One region of the Streptomyces sp. NPDC048248 genome, then DNA from elsewhere that is predicted to be linked to it. Evidence: riboswitches for the same ligand, from Rfam matches in the RefSeq annotation. Region 1 holds a riboswitch; each other region holds the start of a gene.
What was found. Region 1 has a riboswitch for cyclic di-AMP ahead of ACGFZW_RS14200 (M23 family metallopeptidase). Riboswitches for the same ligand answer to the same signal wherever they lie in the genome.
Positions count from the first base shown of each region.

Region 1 (7,016 bases):
TCCCCCTTCGGCCGACGAGGGAGCGGCGCGGAGCCCTCGTACGGGGCCTGTCGATCGGGAACTTCGCCAGATGCCGACGCGCTTGCATACAGTGACAGAACTTCCTCGCAAGCGGATCGAAGGGACGTACATGCCCATGGGTCACACGGCCACAGAACAAGCCGGCTCCGGCGGCCTGACAGCGACCGAGCACCGGCTGGCCAACGGCCTGCGCGTGGTGCTCTCCGAGGACCACCTGACGCCTGTCGCAGCCGTCTGCCTGTGGTACGACGTCGGCTCCCGCCACGAGGTCAAGGGCCGTACCGGCCTGGCTCACCTCTTCGAGCACCTGATGTTCCAGGGCTCCGCCCAGGTGAAGGGCAACGGTCACTTCGAGCTCGTCCAGGGCGCGGGCGGCTCGCTGAACGGCACCACGAGCTTCGAGCGCACCAACTACTTCGAGACCATGCCCGCCCACGAGCTGGAGCTCGCGCTCTGGCTGGAGGCGGACCGGATGGGCTCGCTGCTCACCGCGCTCGACGACGAGTCGCTGGAGAACCAGCGCGACGTCGTGAAGAACGAGCGCCGCCAGCGCTACGACAACGTCCCTTACGGCACGGCCTTCGAGAAGCTGACGGCCATGGCGTACCCGGAGGGCCACCCCTACCACCACACGCCCATCGGATCGATGGCCGACCTGGACGCGGCCTCCCTGGAGGACGCGCGCGCCTTTTTCCGCACCTACTACGCGCCCAACAACGCCGTCCTGTCGATCGTCGGCGACATCGACCCCGCGCAGACCCTGGCCTGGGTGGAGCGGTACTTCGGCTCGATCCCCGGGCACGACGGCAAGCAGCCGCCGCGGGACGGCTCGTTGCCCGAGACCCTCGGCGGCGAGCTGCGCGAGGTCGTCGAGGAAGAGGTCCCCGCCCGCGCGCTGATGGCGGCCTACCGGCTGCCGCACGACGGCACCCGCGAGGCGGACGCCGCCGACCTCGCGCTCACCGTTCTGGGCGGCGGCGAGTCCTCCCGCCTCTACAACCGCCTGGTGCGCCGTGACCGCAGCGCCGTCGCGGCCGGCTTCGGGCTGCTGCGGCTGGCCGGCGCGCCGTCGCTCGGCTGGCTGGACGTCAAGACGTCCGGTGGGGTTGAGGTCCCGGACATCGAGCGTGCGGTCGACGAGGAGCTGGCCCGGTTCGCCGCCGAGGGGCCGACCCCGGAGGAGATGGAGCGTGCGCAGGCCCAGTTGGAGCGCGAGTGGCTGGACCGCCTCGCGACGGTCAGCGGCCGCGCCGACGAACTCTGCCGGTTCGCCGTCCTGTTCGGCGACCCGCAGCTCGCGCTGACCGCCGTGCAGCGCGTCCTGGAGATCACCCCGCAGGAAGTGCAGGCGGTGGCCAAGGCTCGGCTGCGTCCCGACAACCGCGCGGTGCTCGTGTACGAGCCCACCGAGCCGGCCGACGCGGCCGCCGGCACCGCTGAGAACGACGACGAGGAGGCGGCCCAGTGAGCGACGCCGTGACCAGCGCAGATTCCACCATGACCAGCATGGAGTTCCACCCCAGGCCGCAGGGTGGCGCGCCCCGGCCGTGGGCCTTCCCGGCACCGGACCGCGGCCAACTGCCCAACGGGCTCACCCTCCTGACCAGCCACCGCCCCGGTCAGCAGGTCGTCGCCGTCGAGATCAACCTCGTCGCGCCCCTGGAGGCCGAGCCCGAGGGCCTGGACGGCGTCGCCACGATCATGGCCCGCGCGCTGTCCGAGGGCACCGACAAGCACGACGCCGAGGAGTTCGCGGCCGAGCTGGAGCGCTGCGGCGCCACCATGGACGCGCACGCCGACCACCCCGGTCTGCGGGTCTCCCTCGAAGTGCCGGCGTCGCGGCTGGACCACGCCCTCGGCCTGCTCGCCGACGCGCTGCGCGCGCCCGCCTTCCCGGACAGCGAGATCGAGCGGCTGGTGCGCAACCGCCTCGACGAGATCCCGCACGAGCTCGCCAACCCCGCCCGGCGGGCCGCGATGGCCCTGTCCAAGGAACTGTTCCCGGCGACCTCCCGGATGTCGCGGCCCCGCCAGGGCACCGAGGAGACCGTCGAGCGGATCGACGCCGCGGCCGTGCGAGCCTTCTACGCGGCGCATGTACGGCCCGCGACGGCCACCGCCGTCATCGTCGGTGACTTCACCGGCATCGACCTGGACGCGTCGCTCGCCGGCACCCTCGGCGCCTGGACGGGTTCGACCGCCGAGCCGGTGAAGGCCTCGCCGATCACCGCGGACGACACCGGCCGCGTGGTGATCGTGGACCGCCCCGGCGCCGTCCAGACGCAGCTGCTCATCGGCCGCATCGGTGCCGACCGGCACGACCGGGTCTGGCCCGCGCAGGTCCTCGGCACGTACTGCCTGGGCGGCACCCTCACCTCCCGCCTGGACCGCGTCCTGCGCGAGGAGAAGGGCTACACGTACGGGGTGCGTGCGTTCGGCCAGGTGCTGCGCTCCACCGCGGACGGCAGCGGCGCCGCGATGCTCGCCATCAGCGGCTCGGTCGACACCGCCTCCACCGGCCCGGCGCTGGAGGACCTGTGGAAGGTGCTCCGCACCGTGGCGGCGGAGGGACTCACGGACGCCGAGCGCGATGTCGCCGTGCAGAACCTCGTGGGGGTCGCGCCGCTGAAGTACGAGACGGCTGCCGCCGTCGCGGGCACCCTCGCCGACCAGGTCGAGCAGCATCTGCCGGACGACTTCCAGGCGCAGCTGTACGCGCGGCTGGCCGAGACCGGCACGGTCGAGGCGACCGCCGCGGTGGTGAACGCCTTCCCCGGGGACCGGCTGGTGACGATCCTGGTGGGCGACGCCGCGCAGATCGCCGAGCCCGTCAAGGCACTGGGCATCGGTGAGGTGAAGGTCGTCGGCGGCTGACCTGCCGTTGGTGACACCGCGGCGGTCCGGCGGGGGCCGGTGACCGTCGCTCATATGGCATGAAAAGGGATCCCGTGACGCTCGCTCGTCACGGGATCACCTTTATGTCCGGATTGTTGTGGCTGGTTGCGTGGTGCCCCTGTGGCGTGCCGCACAAAGTGCCGGTTCTGTTTGCCGATTGAAAGATGTCCCGTTTAGCGTCAGTCCGGCTGTTCGTCAGAAGTACGCCGCAACCGTGGCACCGGGCAGTCATCGCCGAGTCCCCGTACGGCGCGAGCCAGGGGAGCCGGGGACCCACATGTCCCCTGGGGTGAATCGGATCCCTCCTCGGAGGGGGCCGTAGGAGACCTTCCTGCTCCGAACCCGTCAGCTAACCCGGTAGGCGAGAAGGAAGGAAAGGACAAGCCAGCACATGGCGTTCACCCGTGCCACCGGGAAGCATCGTGGTGCGAGCCGCACTGCTCGCACGACCCGCAAAATCGCCGGCATAGCCACCCTCACCGCCACCGGCGTCGTCGCCTCCGTGGCCTCGCCGGCGCTGGCCGCCACGGACGCGGCCCCCACCCAGGGCACCGGCCTGCAGCAGGCCGTCGTGGCCGGCGACCAACTCGCCGGCCGCATCGCCGCCCAGGCCGACGCCCAGCAGGCGGCCGCCGAGGCCGCCGCCGCGAAGGCCAAGGCCGAGGCCCTGGCCGAGAAGGTGGCCGAGGAGGCCAAGCAGCGCGCCGAGGAAGCCAAGAAGAAGGCCGAGGCGAAGGCCAAGGCGGAGCGCGAGGCCAAGGAGCGCGCCGCGCGCGAGGCGGAGCGCAAGCGCCTCAACGCCTTCGTCGCGCCCGTCGAGGGCTCCTACGTCTCCACCCCGTACAAAGCCACCAGCGGTCTGTGGTCCTCCGGCAGCCACTCCGGCATCGACTTCCACGCCGCCTCGGGCAGCTCGGTGCACGCCGTGGGCCGTGGCACCGTCGTCGAGGCCGGCTGGGGCGGCGCGTACGGCAACAACATCGTGATCAAGATGAACGACGGCACGTACACCCAGTACGGCCACTTGTCGTCGCTGGGCGTCTCGGTCGGCCAGACCGTCACCCCCGGCCAGCAGATCGGCCTCTCCGGCGCCACCGGCAACGTCACCGGGCCGCACCTGCACTTCGAGGCCCGCACCGGCCCCGACTACGGCTCGGACATCGACCCGATCGCCTACCTCCGCGGCCACGGCGTCAACGTCTGACGCGTACGGCACCGCAGCCTCTCCGAAGCCCCGGCCACGGCCGGGGCTTCGGCGTTATCGGTGCACGCCGCTCACCGGACAGGCCGATGGCCAAAAAATATCCATGAATACCCGAAGCCCGTCGGAAAACCCGTCCCGGTCGAATAGAGTCACGGAAATGTCGCCGATCGGCGGCGTTTCCAGGGGATTACGGCGGAGGCACGGACGATGCGAGGCCATATTTCCGCGCAGGCGGTATGCACGGCGATTCGCGACGACATCGTCTCCGGTGTGCTCGCGCCGGGGAGCAGGCTGATCGAGGACATCCTGGCGGCCCGTTACGGCGTCTCCAGGGTCCCCGTCCGGGAGGCGCTGCGGACCTTGCAGTCCGAGGGGTTCGTCACCACCCGGCATCATGCGGGCGCCTGCGTCGCCGAGCCGACCGAGCAGGAGGCCGCCGATCTGCTGGACATCCGCGCCCTGTTGGAGCCCCTGGGCGCCGCCCGCGCGGCCACCCGCCGCAGTCCCGCCCACCTCAAGGTGCTGCGCGGCCTCGTCCGGCTGGGCCGGGAGCGCGCCCGCCACGGCCACCCCGCGGACCTGCGTCAACTGGACGGCTGGTTCCACGAAACCCTCGCCCAGGCGGCCGGCAGCCCCAGCTTGACGGCGCTGCTCACACAGCTGCGGCGCAAGATCGAGTGGATGTACGTCGTGGAACTGCCCGTCCGAGTCGCCGAGTCGTGGGACGAGCACGGCGCGGTGTTGGACGCGGTGGCCCGGGGTGACGCCGAGCGCGCCCGCGTCTTGATGGCCGCTCATATCGAGCGGTCCCTGCCCGTGCACCGGCTGCGCAGGCCCGGCGCGGCCGAGGTGAGGAAGCCGAAACAGCCCGTCAACACGGCGCGCGCCCGACATTAACAAAGGCCCTGTATACAAAGAAGGCGCGTAATGCGTTGCGCACGGGGAAACGGCGGCCGGCATTCGGCTTGTTTTCTCACGGCCGGGCCCGGAATTCGGTGCACCGGATATTCGGCATGCCTGCGTGGCGGCGCCGAATTACCGTCGCAATGCCTTGGCATAATGCGCGGCGCTGATTATCCCGCGCCATTTTTCTGCCGGTTCCACCGAAGCTGACCGCCCGAACCTGGCCGCCGAGGCTCTTGGGTGCTTAACAGGGAACGCCCCGCTTCGCCGGGAGCTACGAGCTCCCGTCGGAGGCTTCGAGGCTTCTGCCGGCGCCGGCACGCCCCGGCAACGGGACTGTCCCGGAGACGGAACGGCCGAACGGCGAAAACGGCCCGGGCAACGAAAACGGCCCCGCCGTGGCGACCGTTGGCCGGTCGCCACGGCGGGGCCGTGGACGCTTGGGGTCCCCAGGGACTCAGACGGTCTCGGGGAGCTCCTCAAGGCCGTCCGCGACGAGCTTGGCCAGGCGGTCGAGCGCGGCGTCGGCGCCTTCGGCGTCGGAGGCCAGCACGATTTCCTCGCCACCCTCGGCGCCGAGGCCCAGGACCGCGAGCATGGAGGCGGCGTTGACCGGGTTGCCCTCGGCCTTGGCGATCGTCACCGGGACGCCGGCCGCGGTGGCGGCACGGACGAAGATCGACGCGGGACGGGCGTGCAGGCCCTCGGCCCATCCGACATTGACGCGGCGCTCAGCCATGGTGTTGCCCTTCAAGTCGTGACTGTTGTCTAGACCAGTCTCTCACGGTGCCGGGATGTCCCGGCGGCCCGTCGGCCTGGCCTTCCTGCGTGTGGCCCCTCCCCGGGGGAGGCACCGGCGAACGGGCCGTGGCCCGCGCCGGGCACGGTAGCCGTGCCTGTTCCGCTTCCAGAGGGTACGCATGCCGAGCCGGTTGTCGGTGCCCGGCCGTACCCTGGCCGCATGCAGACGCCGCCGGACCTCGCCTACCCGACCCACTGGGAAGCCGATGTGGTGCTGCGCGACGGCGGCACGGCGCGCATCCGCCCCATCGCCGCCGATGACGCCGAGCGGCTGACCTCCTTCTACGAGCAGGTCTCGGACGAGTCGAAGTACTACCGCTTCTTCGCGCCCTACCCGCGTCTGTCCGACCGCGATGTGCACCGCTTCACCCACCACGACTACGTCGACCGGGTCGGCCTGGCCGCCACCGTCGGCGGCGAGTTCATCGCCACCGTCCGCTACGACCGGATCGACGACCAGGGGCTGCCCGCCAAGGACCCCGAGGACGACCAGGCCGAGGTGGCCTTCCTGGTCCAGGACGCCCACCAGGGCCGCGGCGTCGCCTCCGCCCTCCTGGAACACATCGCCGCCGTCGCCCGCGAGCGCGGTATCCGCCGCTTCGCCGCCGAGGTGCTCCCCGCGAACACTAAAATGATCAAGGTGTTCACCGATGCCGGCTACACGCAGAAGCGCACCTTCGAGGACGGCGTGGTGCGCCTCGAATTCGACCTGGAACCGACCGAGCAGTCCATGGCCGTGATGCGCGGTCGTGAGCAGCGCGCCGAGGCCCGCTCCGCCCAGCGGCTGCTGGCCCCCGGCTCGGTGGCCGTCATCGGAGCCGGCCGCGCCCCCGGAGGCATCGGCCGCACCGCCCTGCGCAACGTCCTCGACGCCGGCTTCACGGGCCGTCTGCACGCCGTCAACCACGCCTTCGCCGACGGCACGGACCGGCTGGAGCCCGAGGGCGTGCCGGCCGTCCGCTCCCTGAGCGAGATCCCCGACCCGGTCGACCTCGCGGTCATCGCCGTCCCCGCCGCCCGCGTCCCCGAGGTGGTCCGCGACTGCGGTGAGCACGGAGTGCAGGGCGTCCTGATCCTCTCCTCCGGCTATGCGGAGGCCGGCCCCGAGGGCCGCGAGCGGCAGCGGGCGGTGCTCCAGCAGGCCCGCTCCTACGGCATGCGGCTGATCGGCCCCAACGCCTTCGGCCTGATC
Region 1 is NZ_JBICZL010000006.1:114,365-121,380, forward strand. It holds gene ACGFZW_RS14190 (M16 family metallopeptidase) at 137-1,489, shown strand; gene ACGFZW_RS14195 (M16 family metallopeptidase) at 1,519-2,895, shown strand; cyclic di-AMP (ydaO/yuaA leader) riboswitch at 3,139-3,295, shown strand; gene ACGFZW_RS14200 (M23 family metallopeptidase) at 3,308-4,120, shown strand; gene ACGFZW_RS14205 (GntR family transcriptional regulator) at 4,328-5,017, shown strand; gene ACGFZW_RS14210 (HPr family phosphocarrier protein) at 5,481-5,762, opposite strand; gene ACGFZW_RS14215 (GNAT family N-acetyltransferase) at 5,985-7,016, shown strand, end outside.

Region 2 (7,016 bases), on a different contig from region 1:
CCCACGAGGGCGCCCTTTACGGGGCGGCCCCCGACGCCACCCCCGGGCTCGACGCTCTCGGGCACGAGACCTTCGGGCACGACGCAGCCCCGGAGACCCCGGGCCACGAGTTCACCGCGCAGGCGCACGAGACGTACGAGCCGGAGGCCGGCGCCCACACCGCGTCGACGTCCGTCTCCCAGGACGCCGCGGCCGTCGCCGACGCGATGACGCAGGCCATGCCCGTCACCCCTCCGGTCGCCACCCGCGTCGTCGGCCGGGAGGCCGGCAAGTCGGTACGCGGCCGTGGCCGCCGACGGCCGGTGAAGCGGTCGGCCCTGCTGACCGTCGCCGTCCCCTCGGTCGCCGCCATGGGAGTCTGCGCCGTGGCCGCCGCGTCCGTCAGCGGCTTCACGGGCGACGACAAGGAAGAGGCGACCGCGCAGGCCGCGCCGGACACCGGCGGCATCAAACCGGCCCTGGCCAACAGCAAGCTCGACACCCAGCTCGAAGGACTCAGCAGGGGCGCCGACGACTTCCGCGACCGGGCCAGCCGTACCCAGGAGCGCATCGACCTCAAGGAGCGCCAGGCCCTGGAGCGCAAGCGCGCCGCGGAGGAGGCGGCCCGCAAGGAGGCCGCCCGTCCCAAGTTCCTGCTGCCGGTCAAGCAGCACGGACTGAGCGCGCTCTACGGCCAGGCCGGCGTCAACTGGATGTCCGTGCACAGCGGCATCGACTTCCCGGTCAGCTACGGCACTTCCGTCATGGCCGCCACCGACGGCACCGTGCGCACCCAGTGGAACTCCGCGTACGGCAACATGGCGATCGTGACGGCGCCCGACGGCACCGAGACCTGGTACTGCCACCTCAGCAGCACCAAGATCCGCTCCGGTTCGGTCAAGGCCGGTGACCAGATCGCCTACTCGGGCAACTCCGGTAACTCCACCGGGCCGCATCTGCACTTCGAGGTGCGCCCCGGCGGCGGCGAGGCGGTCGACCCGCTGCCGTGGCTGCGCAGCCACGGCCTCGACCCCAACTGACCGGATCCCGGCCCGTCGGAGGGCCGAGGGCGGCGCCCCCGGCCCGATGACTCCGACGTCTCCGCCGCCCCCGCCGCTACAGCTTCTGCACCGGCGCGTACCGCAGCAGCAGCCGCTTGGGCTTCTCGCCGCCGAAATCAATCGTCGCCTCGGCGTTGTCGCCACTGCCCTTGACGCCCACGACGGTGCCGAGCCCGAAGCTGTCGTGGGTGACACGGTCGCCGATGGTCAGCGCGACCACCGTGCGGTCCTTCGACCGGCGGGTCGCGAAGCCGCTCGGGCCCTTCGCCCGCGCCGATGACGACAGCGCGGAGCCGATGCCGCTCCCGAAACCGCCGCCCGACGAGAGCCCGCCCATCGAGGCGGACGGCGTCGCGGGCCCGGTCCGCTTCCATTCGACGTAGTCGTCCGGGATCTCTTCCAGGAACCGGGAGGCGGGGTTGTACGACGGCTGGCCCCAGGCGCTGCGCATCGTCGAGCGGGTGAGGTAGAGCCGCTCACGGGCGCGGGTGATGCCCACATACGCCAGCCGGCGCTCCTCCTCCAGCTCCTTGGTCTGGCCCAGCGAGCGCATGTGCGGGAAGACGCCGTCCTCCATGCCGGTGAGGAAGACCACCGGGAATTCCAGGCCCTTGGCGGTGTGCAGGGTCATGAGGGTGATGACGCCGCTGCCGTCCTCGTCCTCGTCCGGGATCTGGTCGGAGTCGGCGACCAGCGCGACCTGCTCCAGGAAGTCGGAGAGGGTGCCGGGGTTCTCCTCGCCGCGGTCCTGCTCGAACTCCAGGGCCACCGCGGCGAGTTCCTGGAGGTTTTCGATCCGGGTCTCGTCCTGCGGGTCGGTTGAGGCCTGGAGTTCGGCGAGGTAGCCGGTGCGTTCCAGGACCGCCTCCAGGACGGTCGCCGGGCCGGCGCCGGACTCGACGATGGTGCGCAGCTCCTCCATGAGGACGTTGAACCGGCGGACGGCGTTGGCGGAGCGGGCGGCCATGCCGTACGCCTCGTCGACCCGGCGCAGCGCCTGCGGGAAGGTGATCTTCTCGCGGAGGGACAGGGCGTCGATCATCGCCTCGGCGCGGTCGCCGATGCCGCGCTTGGGGACGTTCAGGATCCGGCGCAGCGGGACGGTGTCCTCGGGGTTGGCGAGCACCCGCAGATACGCGAGGACGTCGCGGACCTCCTTGCGCTCGTAGAAGCGCACGCCGCCGACGACCTTGTAGGGGAGCCCCACCCGGATGAAGATCTCTTCGAAGACACGGGACTGTGCGTTGGTGCGGTAGAAGATCGCGACGTCGCCGGCCTTGGCGTCGCCCGCGTCGGTGAGCCGGTCGATCTCGTCGGCGACGAACTGGGCCTCGTCGTGCTCGGTGTCGGCGACATAGCCGGTGATCTTGGGGCCGGCTCCGGCGTCCGTCCAGAGGTTCTTGGGGCGGCGGTTCTCGTTGCGCTCGATGACGGCGTTGGCGGCGCTGAGGATCGTCTGACTCGAGCGGTAGTTCTGCTCCAGCAGGATCGTCGTGGCGTCCGGGTAGTCCTCCTCGAACTGGAGGATGTTGCGGATCGTGGCGCCGCGGAAGGCGTAGATGGACTGGTCGGCGTCGCCGACGACGCACAGTTCGCCGGCGTCCTCCGCGGGGCCGACCAGTTCGCGTACGAGGGTGTACTGGGCGTGGTTGGTGTCCTGGTACTCGTCGACCAGCACGTGCCGGAAGCGGCGGCGGTAGTGGTCGGAGACATCCGGGAAGGCCTGGAGGAGGTTGACCGTCGTCATGATGATGTCGTCGAAGTCGAGGGCGTTGGCCTCGCGCAGGCGTGCTTGATACATCGAGTACGCCTCGGCGACGGACTTCTCGAACCCGTCGGCAGCCTGCTGGGCGAAGGTCTCCTCGTCGATGAGCTCGTTCTTGAGGTTGGAGACCTTGGCGCTGAAGGACTTGGGCGGGAAGCGCTTGGGGTCGAGATCGAGGTCCCGGCACACCAGCGCCATCAGCCGCTTGGAGTCGGCCGCGTCGTAGATCGAGAAGGAGGACGTGAAGCCCAGCTTCTTGCTCTCCCGGCGCAGGATCCGGACGCAGGCGCTGTGGAAGGTGGAGACCCACATGGCGTGGGCACGCGGGCCGACCAGCTCCTCGACGCGCTCCTTCATCTCGCCCGCGGCCTTGTTGGTGAAGGTGATGGCGAGGATCTGGCCCGGGTGCACACCGCGCGCGCCGAGCAGATGCGCGATGCGGTGCGTCAGGACGCGGGTCTTGCCGGAACCGGCGCCCGCGACGATCAGCAGCGGTCCGCCGGTGTGCGCCACGGCGGCCTTCTGCTGGTCGTTGAGTCCCTCCAGGAGGGCGTCCGGATCGACCGCGGGGCGCGCGGCGCCGTCGCGGTAGTAGAGGTCGCGCCCCGGGCCGATGGCGTGCGGGATCCCGCCGGGCACGTCGAAGCGGCCACCGAACAGGTCGGCGGGGATCTCCTCCTGTGCGGGACCGTCCTCGTCCTCGGGAGGCGGCGGGGGTTCCTCGCCCTTCGGGCCGAGGTCCGCCAGGAAGCTGTCGTCAAAGAGGCTGCTCATCGCCCACCGAGTCTAGGCGGCCCCACCGACAGCCCGCCCCGGAGTAGCCGATAGTGGGGTCCGAATCGGCCCGGGCGGCGCCGGAGGAGACCGGGAAGCGGCTGAACGGGAGCCGGTGACGGGTCGCGCAGGGGCCGAAATGGGACGGGCGGGGCCGTGGGGCGCCGAAACCGGGAGCCGGCGGGCGACGGGGACGGCGCCGGTTGTCGACGACGGGGCACCTCGGCCCGTTTCGTCACCGTCGTGCACCGGATCGTCACAGCCCGGAGCCATGGAGCGGGCCCTCGCCACCAGCACGAAGCCGACATCTGTCGCAACAACGCCTGGCACACGTTCAGGTCACGAAAAGGTTTCGGGCAAATCGAACATCAGCCTTCACAGGAGCCACACGAGTTGGCTACCGTGCTCGCTCGGGCAGCCCGCATCCCCGCAGACGACAGCGTCAGCACGGGCCGCCTCCGCCGAGTCCGGCCCTGCCACGAAGGCATCCGGAGCCGGGGACCCACCAGCACCACCGGGGTGAATCGATCGGCGCGGCCGCCCGAGGCGGACGCGGCGACCGTAGGGCAAGCCTTCCGTCAGCGACACCCGCCCGAACCCGACAGCTAACCCGGTAGGCGGTCCACGGAAGGAGTCGCCGGCCTTGGCGTCGCATCGCAAGCCGCGCACCCGCGTGCTCAGTTCGCCCGGAAGCCGCCGCACGGCAGCCGGGCTCACCACCGCCGCCCTCGCCTCGGTCACGCTGCTCTCGCAGTCCGCCGAAGCGGCGCCCCGGGCGCCCAAGCCCACCATCGAAGAGGTCAAGCAGAAGGTCGACGGCCTCTACCGCCAGGCCGAGGTCGCCACCCAGAAGTACAACGCCGCCAAGGAGAAGGCGGAGGAGCAGCGCGAGACCGTCGACAAGCTCCTCGACGCCGCCGCCAAGCGCGCGGAGCGGATGAACGAGTCCCGGCGCACGCTGGGCACGTTCGCGTCGGCCCAGTACCGCACCGGCGGCATGAACCCGACCGCGCAGCTGATGCTCGCGAAGGACCCGCAGCAGTTCGTCGACCGCAGCCACCTCATGGAGCGGCTGACCGGCCGGCAGAAGCAGGCGGTCACCGACTACCAGGAGCAGCAGGCCGAGGCCACCCGGCAGCGCGCGGAGGCGACCCGCAGTCTGGAGCGGCTGCAGGAGTCCCAGACGTCACTGAAGGAGTCCAAGCAGTCGGTCCAGGGCAAGCTGGCCGAGGCCCGGCAACTGCTGTCCCGGCTGACCGCCCAGGAGAAGGCGCGGCTGGCCGAGCTGGAGCGGAAGCGGGAGGCAGCGGCCGAGCGCAAGGCCGAGGAGCTGGCACGCAAGCAGGCGGAGGAGGAGCGCCGGCAGCGCGAGGAGCAGAAGCAGCCCGGCGACGGCACCTCGGACGGCTCGACCGGCGGCGGCAGCGACACCGGCGGTTCGTACTCGACCAAGGCCGACAAGGCGCTCGCCTTCGCCCGCGCACAGATGGGCAAGCCGTACGTCTGGGGCGCGACCGGCCCCACGTCCTACGACTGCTCGGGGCTGACCCAGGCGGCGTGGAAGGCGGCCGGGGTCGACCTGCCGCGCACGACCTGGGACCAGGTGAAGGTGGGCGAGCGGGTGGCCACCAAGGATCTTCAACCCGGTGACCTGGTCTTCTTCTACGACGACATCAGCCACGTCGGGATGTACATAGGCGGCGGCAAGATGATCCACGCACCGAAACCGGGCGCCAACGTCCGCGAGGAGTCGATCTACTACATGCCGATCTACGGGAGCGTCCGCCCGGCCTGACGCCGGCGCCGCTCTTCCAAGGCCACCCCCCACGGCCACCCCCCACACGCCACCGCGCGGTCACCGCCCCGGAAGTCCGAACCGGACTCCGGAGGCGGGGACCGCGCGGTGAGCCGTCTGCTGGGCCGTCCGCCGGACCTTGCGCGGATGACGCCGTGAGCGCGCGAGCGGCGTACGGGGCCGGATCAGGTCCAGAGCACCGCGATGAAGATGTTGGCGACCGTGAGCAGGCCGACCGCGCCGAACAGCGGCTTGGCGACGGTCTCCTCGTCCCTCTTGACGTAGACCAGCGCCAGGATCACCACCAGGACGGCCATCTTGATGCCGATCTTGATGTTGTTGAGGTCCTGGTCCTGCGCCTGGTTCAGGCCGACCAGCACGATGCCGGTGACCAGCATCGTCAGCGCGCCGTGCAGCATGGCCGGCACGAACCGGGCCCCGCCTGCGCTCATCGCCTTCATCTGGGTCAGGAAGCCGCCCAGCAGGGAGGCGATGCCGATGATGTGCAGGCCGACGAAGATATTGATTACTACGTCCATAGTGCTGGATCGTATCCGCCGCATAGCACGCGCCTTCGGGCAGGGCACCCCCGATCGCCGCATCGGTCAGGGCAGGCAGGCAGCCGACCGCAGCCACGGCGACCGGGCGGTCAGCTACGGACAATCGGCGGTCGAAAGCGAGCAATGCCGGGCAAGCGGGCTCGCCCCGGGGAGGCGCAGGTTTAGCGTCCTCCTCCAGGCGGTCGACTCCCCGCTGTCGCCGGTCTCCGCCCCGGCGACGCGTCGACCGCCCCGCCCGAAGGAATGGCGGCGGCCCGCTCCCCCTCTTCACGGGCCGCCGCCTGACCCACCGGATCCCGCCCGGACCACCCGGGCCACGCACGGCCCGAAGGGAAGGAAGTGACGGCCACAGTGGCGTCGCACCGCAGGACCAGGCACCACCCGCTCGCCCCGCTCGCCCTCACCGGCAGCACGGCGCGCGGCGCGCGCACCGCCCGTACGGCCACCGTTCTGGCCCTCGCCGGAGCCGCCACCGCCACCGCCTTCGACGGCACCGGCCAGGCCGCACCCGAACTCACCCCCGCCCAGGTGCAGGACCGGGTCGACACGCTGTACCAGGAGGCAGAGGTGGCGACACAGAAGTACAACGGCGCGAAGGAGCAGGCCGACGCCGCGCGCGAGGAACTGAGCGAACTCCAGGACGAGGCCGCGCGCAGGACGTTGAAACTGAACGCCGCGAAGGCCGGCCTGGGAACCATGGCCGCCGGCCAGTACCGCTCCGGTGGGATCGACCCCACCGTCCGCCTGCTGCTGTCCGCGGACCCCCAGCGCTACCTCGACGGCGCCACCGTCCTGGAGCGCGCCGGCAGCCACCAGGCGAACGCGGTGGCCGGTTACGCGCGCCGGCTCGGCAGCATCCGACAGGTCCGCGAGCGGGCGGAGGAAACCGCGGAACGGCTGGCCGACACCGAGGCCGCGCTGAAGAAGCACCGGGTGACGGTGGTGCGGAAGCTGGACTCCGCGGAGCGCCTGCTCGACCGGCTGACCGAGGAGCAGCGGCAGCGGATGGCGAACGAGGACGGCTCCGGCGGGAGCGGCGCCGCCGCCTCAGGTGGGGAGGCGGCCTCCCAGGCGCCCAACCC
Region 2 is NZ_JBICZL010000009.1:183,368-190,383, forward strand. It holds gene ACGFZW_RS21045 (M23 family metallopeptidase) at 1-1,019, shown strand, start outside; gene pcrA (DNA helicase PcrA) at 1,096-3,579, opposite strand; cyclic di-AMP (ydaO/yuaA leader) riboswitch at 4,029-4,215, shown strand; gene ACGFZW_RS21055 (NlpC/P60 family protein) at 4,223-5,374, shown strand; gene ACGFZW_RS21060 (hypothetical protein) at 5,560-5,913, opposite strand; gene ACGFZW_RS21065 (NlpC/P60 family protein) at 6,274-7,016, shown strand, end outside.
Region 2: another riboswitch for cyclic di-AMP. It lies ahead of ACGFZW_RS21055 (NlpC/P60 family protein); the one in region 1 lies ahead of ACGFZW_RS14200 (M23 family metallopeptidase).

Region 3 (7,016 bases), on a different contig from region 1:
GGCGGCCGGGCGCGGTAGACCCGGGCGGCGGCCTGCTCGCCGAGCGCCTTGAGTCGGGTCGCGGTCGAGAACCGGTCCGCGGACACATCGCCTCCCCTTGATCACCGGACGGTGCACACATCTGCGCCGGCTCCGCCGCCCGCCGGGCGTCGCAAGCAAAGCCGTCCCCGGCAACGGTACGGGACCGTTGCCGGGGACGCTTCGAAGTGGTGCGCTGCGCTCGCGTCAGTTGGCGGTGCGGAACCGCGGGAAGGCGGAGCGGCCGGCGTAGACGGCGGCGTCGTCGAGGATCTCCTCGATGCGCAGCAGCTGGTTGTACTTGGCGACGCGCTCGGAGCGGGCCGGGGCGCCGGTCTTGATCTGGCCGCAGTTGGTGGCGACGGCGAGGTCGGCGATGGTGACGTCCTCGGTCTCACCGGAGCGGTGGGACATCATGCACTTGAAGCCGTTGCGCTGGGCCAGCTCGACGGCGTCCAGGGTCTCGGTCAGCGAGCCGATCTGGTTGACCTTCACCAGCAGCGCGTTGGCGGAGTTCTCCTCGATGCCGCGGGCCAGGCGCTCGGGGTTGGTGACGAACAGGTCGTCGCCGACCAGCTGCACCTTGGAGCCGAGCTTCTCGGTGATGACGTTCCAGCCGGCCCAGTCGTCCTCGAACAGCGGGTCCTCGATGGAGACGAGCGGGTAGTCAGCGACGAGCCCCTCGTAGTACTCCGTCATCTCGGCGGCCGAGCGCTCCTTGCCCTCGAACTGGTAGACGCCGTCCTTGTAGAACTCGGAGGCGGCGACGTCCAGCGCGAGCGCGATGTCCTGGCCGGGGGTGTAGCCGGCCTGACGGATGGCCTCGAGGATCAGGTCGAGGGCCTCGCGGTTGGAGCCCAGGTTCGGGGCGAAGCCGCCCTCGTCGCCCAGCCCGGTGGACAGGCTGCGCTCCTTCAGGACCTTCTTGAGGGTGTGGTAGACCTCGGCGCCCCAGCGCAGCGCCTCGGAGAAGGACTCCGCGCCGATGGGGGCGATCATGAATTCCTGGATGTCCACGTTGGAGTCGGCGTGCGATCCACCGTTGAGGATGTTCATCATCGGGACGGGCAGGACGTGCGCGTTCGGGCCACCGAGGTAGCGGAACAGCGGGAGGTCACTGGCCTCGGAGGCGGCGTGCGCGACGGCGAGGGAGACGCCGAGGATGGCGTTGGCGCCGAGGGAGCCCTTGTTGTCCGTGGCGTCCAGGTCGAACATCGCCTGGTCGATCAGACGCTGCTCGGTCGCGTCGTAGCCGACGAGCTCCGGGCCGATCTGCTCGATGACGGCCAGGACGGCCTTCTCCACGCCCTTGCCCATGTAGCGGCTCGGGTCGCCGTCACGGAGCTCGATGGCCTCGAAGGCACCGGTCGAGGCGCCGGACGGAACGGCGGCACGGCCCGTGCTGCCGTCGTCGAGGCCGACCTCGACCTCGACCGTGGGATTACCTCGCGAGTCGAGAATTTCGCGGGCTACGACGACGTCGATGGACGGCACGTTGTCTCCTTCATGGGTGTCTGGAGTTCTGCAGCACGAGCCTAACGGCCTTGGGCGCATCCGTTCGCCCTCGGCCCGCTCAGTGGGACGAAAAGAGGCCCAAAAGCCCAGCTCATGGGAGGTTTCACCGCTTTGTTCGCAGAGCGGGAAAAGTTGCCGGACGATGCTGGTCAGGACCGCCTGCCGGGGCCGGGTACGCGCCCTGGCCCGCGACACGCGTTCGGGCCGTCGACACGGAGAAGCCCCGCCGCGGCGCGATGGGGGATGGCGCGCCGCGGCGGGGCGGTCTCACACACGAGCGTGTGGAGCGGAGGAGCAAACGCGGTGGACGCGGGGGACGCGAGTGGGGAGGAGCGGTCCGTCCCCGGTTCACACCGGCTGCCCGGCCTCGGACCCCGCGACGGCCGGGGCGGGCGGATCGTGCGTACCGCCGTACGCACGGACCGCCCGGCCGGCCGGAGGCGGTGAGGTCCTCGGCGCCCCTGTGCGGGGGTCGGCTCAGACGTCGAGCTTCTGGCCGGGGATGATCAGGTTCGGGTTGCCGCCGATGACGGACTTGTTGTCCGCGTAGAGCGCCTTCCAGGTGGTGCCGTGCGCCTTGGCGATCTTGGCGAGGGTGTCGCCCGCCTTGACGGTGTAGTTGCCGGAGCCGTTGGACTTCGGGGCCGGCTTCGACTTCTCGGGCGCGGGGGCCGGGGCCTGCTTCTCGGCCTTCTCGCCGGTGTTGCCCTGCGGGGCGTCGCCGGAGGTGTCGAGGTCGGGGGAGGGGCCACCGGCGGTCAGGTTGCCGGCGCCGGCGCAGGACCAGGCACCGGGGCCCTGGATGGCGAGCAGCTTCTCGGCGGCGGCTATCTGCTGGCTCTTGGTGGCCAGGTCGGCGCGCGCCGCGTACTGGGTGCCACCGGCGGCGGCCCAGCTGGAGTTGGAGAACTGCAGGCCGCCGTAGTAGCCGTTGCCGGTGTTGATCGACCAGTTGCCACCGGACTCGCACTGGGCGACGGCGTCCCAGGTCTCGACGGACGCGGCGGAGGCGGAGGAGGCGCCCATGAGCGGGACGGCCACGGCAGCACCGGCGACACCGGCGAGGGTGACGACGCGGACGGCCTTGGAGGGACGACGGTGCTTGCCCTTGTTGTTCAGCATGGTTCGTTCGTTTCCTCACCGACGCCTGCGAGGTGAGCTGTCGGGTTCGGGCCATGTGAGTTGCCCGGCCGCGTGTACATGACACACGACTTCACCCCAAGCCGGTTGACCCGCTTTCACGGGTGGGGCCGGCGCTTACCTTGGGTCCCCCGCTCCTGCCTTCGGCGCTTGCGCGTCGACCGCCTTCGACCACCGGCAGGATTCGGCGTGTGATCGAAGGGCCCGCTTTGGCGAGCGGTCCTGACCGTAAGCAGGAACCCCCTTGGTGTTCAAACCCCACCATCTGAACCAAGTTGACCGTTTTTGATCATAGGGTGCACCCATTTCTGCAGGTGGACCCATGTTTGGGATTGGCGCACGAGCCGGATGCCGCACCCAGGAACGAGAGCCTTGTCTCACTTTCCCAAAAGGGTGCGAAGGGGAGCGAATTACCCTGCGATGTGCCCGAGATCGAGGATCTGGCCCGGCTTGATCAGGTCCGCGTCGGCGCCGACGACGTCCTCGTTGCGGTCGTAGAGTGCGGGCCACCCACCGGGCACCTCACGGGCCTCAGCGATGGCTGACAGGCTGTCACCGGCGCGCACGGTGTAGTCGCCGCCGGCCGGACCGGTCTGGTGCGCGTCACCGTCACGGGAGGCGTGCCGGCCCGACGACCGGCCGCCGTCGTCCGCCTCGCCCGCGCCCTCGCCGCTCTCCTCGGCGCCGCCGCGGTGCCTGCCCGTGCCGGGCGTCCGATCCTTCGCGGAGTCGCCGCCTGCGGACGCGTCATCCGGCACGTCCGTCCCGTCGGTGCGGTTGCCGCCCTCGTCCGGGCCGTCGGCACGGGAGGGGTCATCGGAACGGGAGGGGTCGTCGCCCCGGTCGTCCGACGTCGGGGAGTCGGACGACTCGGAATCCGCGGGCCCGGACGGCTCGGCGGAATCCGACGCGTCAGGGGAAGGTGTCGCCTCGGAGGGCTTGTCGTCCTCGGACGGGGCGGAGCCGTCGTCGTCGGACGGGTCGGACGAGCCGGAGCCGTCGGACGGGTCCAGAAGGTCCGGGTCGAGGAGGCTCACGCCGCCCGGGTCGACCTCGGGTGACGAGCCGTCCGCGGTCAGCCCGGCGTTCACCGCACAGCTGGGCCAGGCGTCGGGTCCGCGGTCGTCCAGGATCGCCTCGGCCACGGATATCTGCTGGGAGCGGCTGGCGAGGTCGGGGCGCGAGGCGTAGTCAGCGCCGCCGTACTCGTCCCACATGTCCTGGGTCAGTTGCAGGCCGCCGTAGAAGCCGTTGCCCGAGGCCGCGCTCCACATCCCGCCGCTCTCGCACTGCGCGACGCGGTCCCAGGTCGCGGTGTCGGCGGCGTGTGCGCCACTCGCCCCGAGCAGCGGCAGGGCGATACCGGCGCCGGTGACCCCCGCCGTGACAAAGATGGCCGGTGCTTGACGGGGGCGCCGGTGTCGGCCGTTCCCGGAACGCATGCGGTTGCCTTTCGCGCGGCGGTGGAGTTGTCCGATCGTCGGCCGCGCCCGGCACACCAATACATCCGGTGCACCAGGTTTGACTTCCGCCGATCGGGTGAAGCTCTTCGGTTCGGTCGAAAGGTAGCCGGGGTCACGGGTAGTCACAAGCCGGTGTAGTGGAGATCACGTAAAGGTCACACAGGTGACGGAGCGTCAATTCTGGACCCGTCCCCGGTCAGGGCCGCGGAGGCGTGAACTCCACCGGAAGCGAGCGCAGTCCGCGCATGATGAGACCGCCGCGCCAGCGCAAATCATCAGGTTCCGCCGCAAGCCGGATGTCCGGCAGCCGGGTCAGCAGCGTCGCGAGGGCGGTCTGCCCTTCGAGCCGGGCCAGCGGGGCACCCAGGCAGTAGTGGATGCCGTGCCCGTATCCCAGGTGCTGGTTGTCGCGCCGGGTGAGGTCGAGGGTGTCCGGCTCGGGGAACCGCTCCGGGTCGCGATCCGCCGCGGCCAGCACCACCAGGACGGGGTCGCCCTCGGCGATGCGCTGCCCGCCCAGCGTCAGCTCCTGCGTCGCGAACCGCCACGTCGCCAGCTCGACCGGACCGTCGTAGCGCAGCAGCTCCTCGATGCCGGTGGCGAGCAGCTCGGTGTCCCCCGCCTCCATCGACTTCTGCAGCAGTTCCCGCTGCGCGGGGTTGCGCAGCAGTGCGTAGGTGCCGTTGCCGATGAGGTTGACGGTGGTCTCGAAGCCGGCGAAGAGCAGGATGAAGGCCATCGCCGCGACCTCGTTCTCACTGAGGTGCTCACCGTGGTCGGAGGCGCGGATCAGGCCGGAGATCAGGTCCTCGTCCGCCTCGTCGCCGAGGGACTCGCGCTTGCGGTGGATCAGTTCGGCGAGATAGCCGCGCATCTTCTTCACCGACCTGGCGACCCCGCCGCGCGGGCCGCCGCCGTGCCGGATCATCATCCCCGCCCAGTCCCGGAAGTCGTCCTGGTCCTCGCGCGGGACGCCGAGCAGATCGCAGATCGCGTAGATCGGGAGCGGGAAGGCGAACTCGTGGATGAGGTCCGCCGCTCCGGTCTCCGCGCCCGGCTGCTTGGCGATCATGGCGTCGATGAGGGAGTCGGTCAGCTCCTGCACCCGGGGGGCGAAGGCCGCGACCCGGCGCGGGGTGAACGCCTTCGCCACCAGGCGGCGGAGCCGGGTGTGGTCCGGGGGGTCGATGTTGAGCAGATGCGTCATCAGGTTGGCGCTGCGCTCCCCCGGGATGCCGACCTTGCCCTTGCCGTGCGCGGCCTCGCTGTGGTGCCGGGGGTTCTTGGAGAGCCGGGCGTCGGCGAGTGCCTGCCGGGCGTCGGTGTAGCGGGTCACCAGCCAGGCATCGACGCCGCTGGGCAGTGCGGTCCTGTGCACCGGCGCGTGGGTGCGCAGCCAGGCGTACGCGGGGTAGGGGTCGGAGGCGAACTCCCAGGTGAACAGCTCGGGGGCGAGCGGAGCCGCGGAGCCTGCCGGGCAGCTCGCGGGGGCGTCGGCGGGGGTGGCGTCGGGCATGTCGGGCACCCACCGACCGTAACCGGTGGGCGTGCACCGGCGCGCCCGCGGAGTCACGTGTGCGCCGGGGGGTGCGCTGGGACCGGCACGCGCGCAGCGCGGTCCGCCGGGCGGGATCTGCTCGCCCGGCGGGCTACCGCGGCCCCGGCTCCACGCCCAGGCCCGCGAGGAACGCGACGGCCGGCGGCGACGGGCCCAGGCCGCTCCACACCACACGCTCGCTGCGCTCGGGCGCCGGCCGCACCCGCAGGACGTGCAGGCCGGGCAGCTCCGAGGCGATGGCCTCGGGCACCATGCCGACCCCGAGACCGGCGCGGACCAGCTTCGCCAGGAACTCCACGGTCGTCACCTCGAATGCCACATCGGACGTCAGGCCGGCCGCGCGGAACGCCTCGTCGCGCTGGCGGCGGGCGGCCGAGCCGGCCGTGAAGTCGACGAAGGTCTCCTCGGCGAGCCGCGCCAGACGCGTCCACTCCTGCCGGGCCAGCGGATGGCCCGGGGGTACGACCGCGACCAGCTCGCCGCGCGCGAGCTCCTTCTCCCGGACTCCCGCGGTCCGCGCGCCGGGCACCAGGCCGACGAAGGCGATATCCAGGCCGCCCTGCCTGACCTGCTCGATCAGGTCATCGCTCATGTCCATCCGCAGGCTGACGCGCACCTGCGGACAGCGGGCGCGGAACGCTCCGAGCTCCTGGGCGAGGTCGACCGCCGCGACCGTCGAGATCGCGCCGACCGCCAGTCGCCCGCGCACCTCGCCGGTCGTCGCCTCCACCTCGGCGCGTGCCCGCTCCGCCGCCTGCAGGGCCTGCCGGGCGACCGGGACGAAGACCTCACCCGCGGCGGTCAGCCGGACGCTGCGGCTGGTGCGGTGGAAGAGCCGGGCGCCCAGCTCCTTCTCCAGCCGGGCGATCTGGTGGCTGAGGGCGGACTGCACCACATGGCAGCGCTCGGCGGCGCGGGTGAAGCCGCCCGTCTCTGCGACGGCGACCACGTACCGCATCTGCTGGAGCTCCATCTCCCGATCGTAGTCATCGATCGCGTTCCACGATGAGTGTGATGACAACTATGCGTTGGACTCATCGATCGTTGACGGCGCAGGCTGGGCTGGCCCGGAGCCACGGTGGCCGCGGGCGGCGGGAAAGGACACCCACATGGAGCCCGAGCAGACGCCGGGGCCGGAGCAGCGGAGCACGGCGGAGCCGGACGCGGGCACCGGCCGGTTGGGGCGCGGCACGCTGCTGCTGATGTCGGTCGCCACCGGCCTGTCGGTCGCAGGCAACTACTTCGCCCAGCCGCTGCTGGACGTCATCGGCCGGGATCTGCGGCTGTCCGCGTCCACCGCCGCGCTGGTGGTGACCGTGGCC
Region 3 is NZ_JBICZL010000004.1:66,728-73,743, forward strand. It holds gene ACGFZW_RS09205 (septum formation initiator family protein) at 1-86, opposite strand, end outside; gene eno (phosphopyruvate hydratase) at 226-1,512, opposite strand; gene ACGFZW_RS09215 (transglycosylase family protein) at 2,011-2,655, opposite strand; cyclic di-AMP (ydaO/yuaA leader) riboswitch at 2,663-2,873, opposite strand; gene ACGFZW_RS09220 (transglycosylase family protein) at 3,084-4,115, opposite strand; gene ACGFZW_RS09225 (cytochrome P450) at 4,333-5,652, opposite strand; gene ACGFZW_RS09230 (LysR family transcriptional regulator) at 5,786-6,667, opposite strand; gene ACGFZW_RS09235 (MFS transporter) at 6,804-7,016, shown strand, end outside.
Region 3: another riboswitch for cyclic di-AMP. It lies ahead of ACGFZW_RS09215 (transglycosylase family protein); the one in region 1 lies ahead of ACGFZW_RS14200 (M23 family metallopeptidase).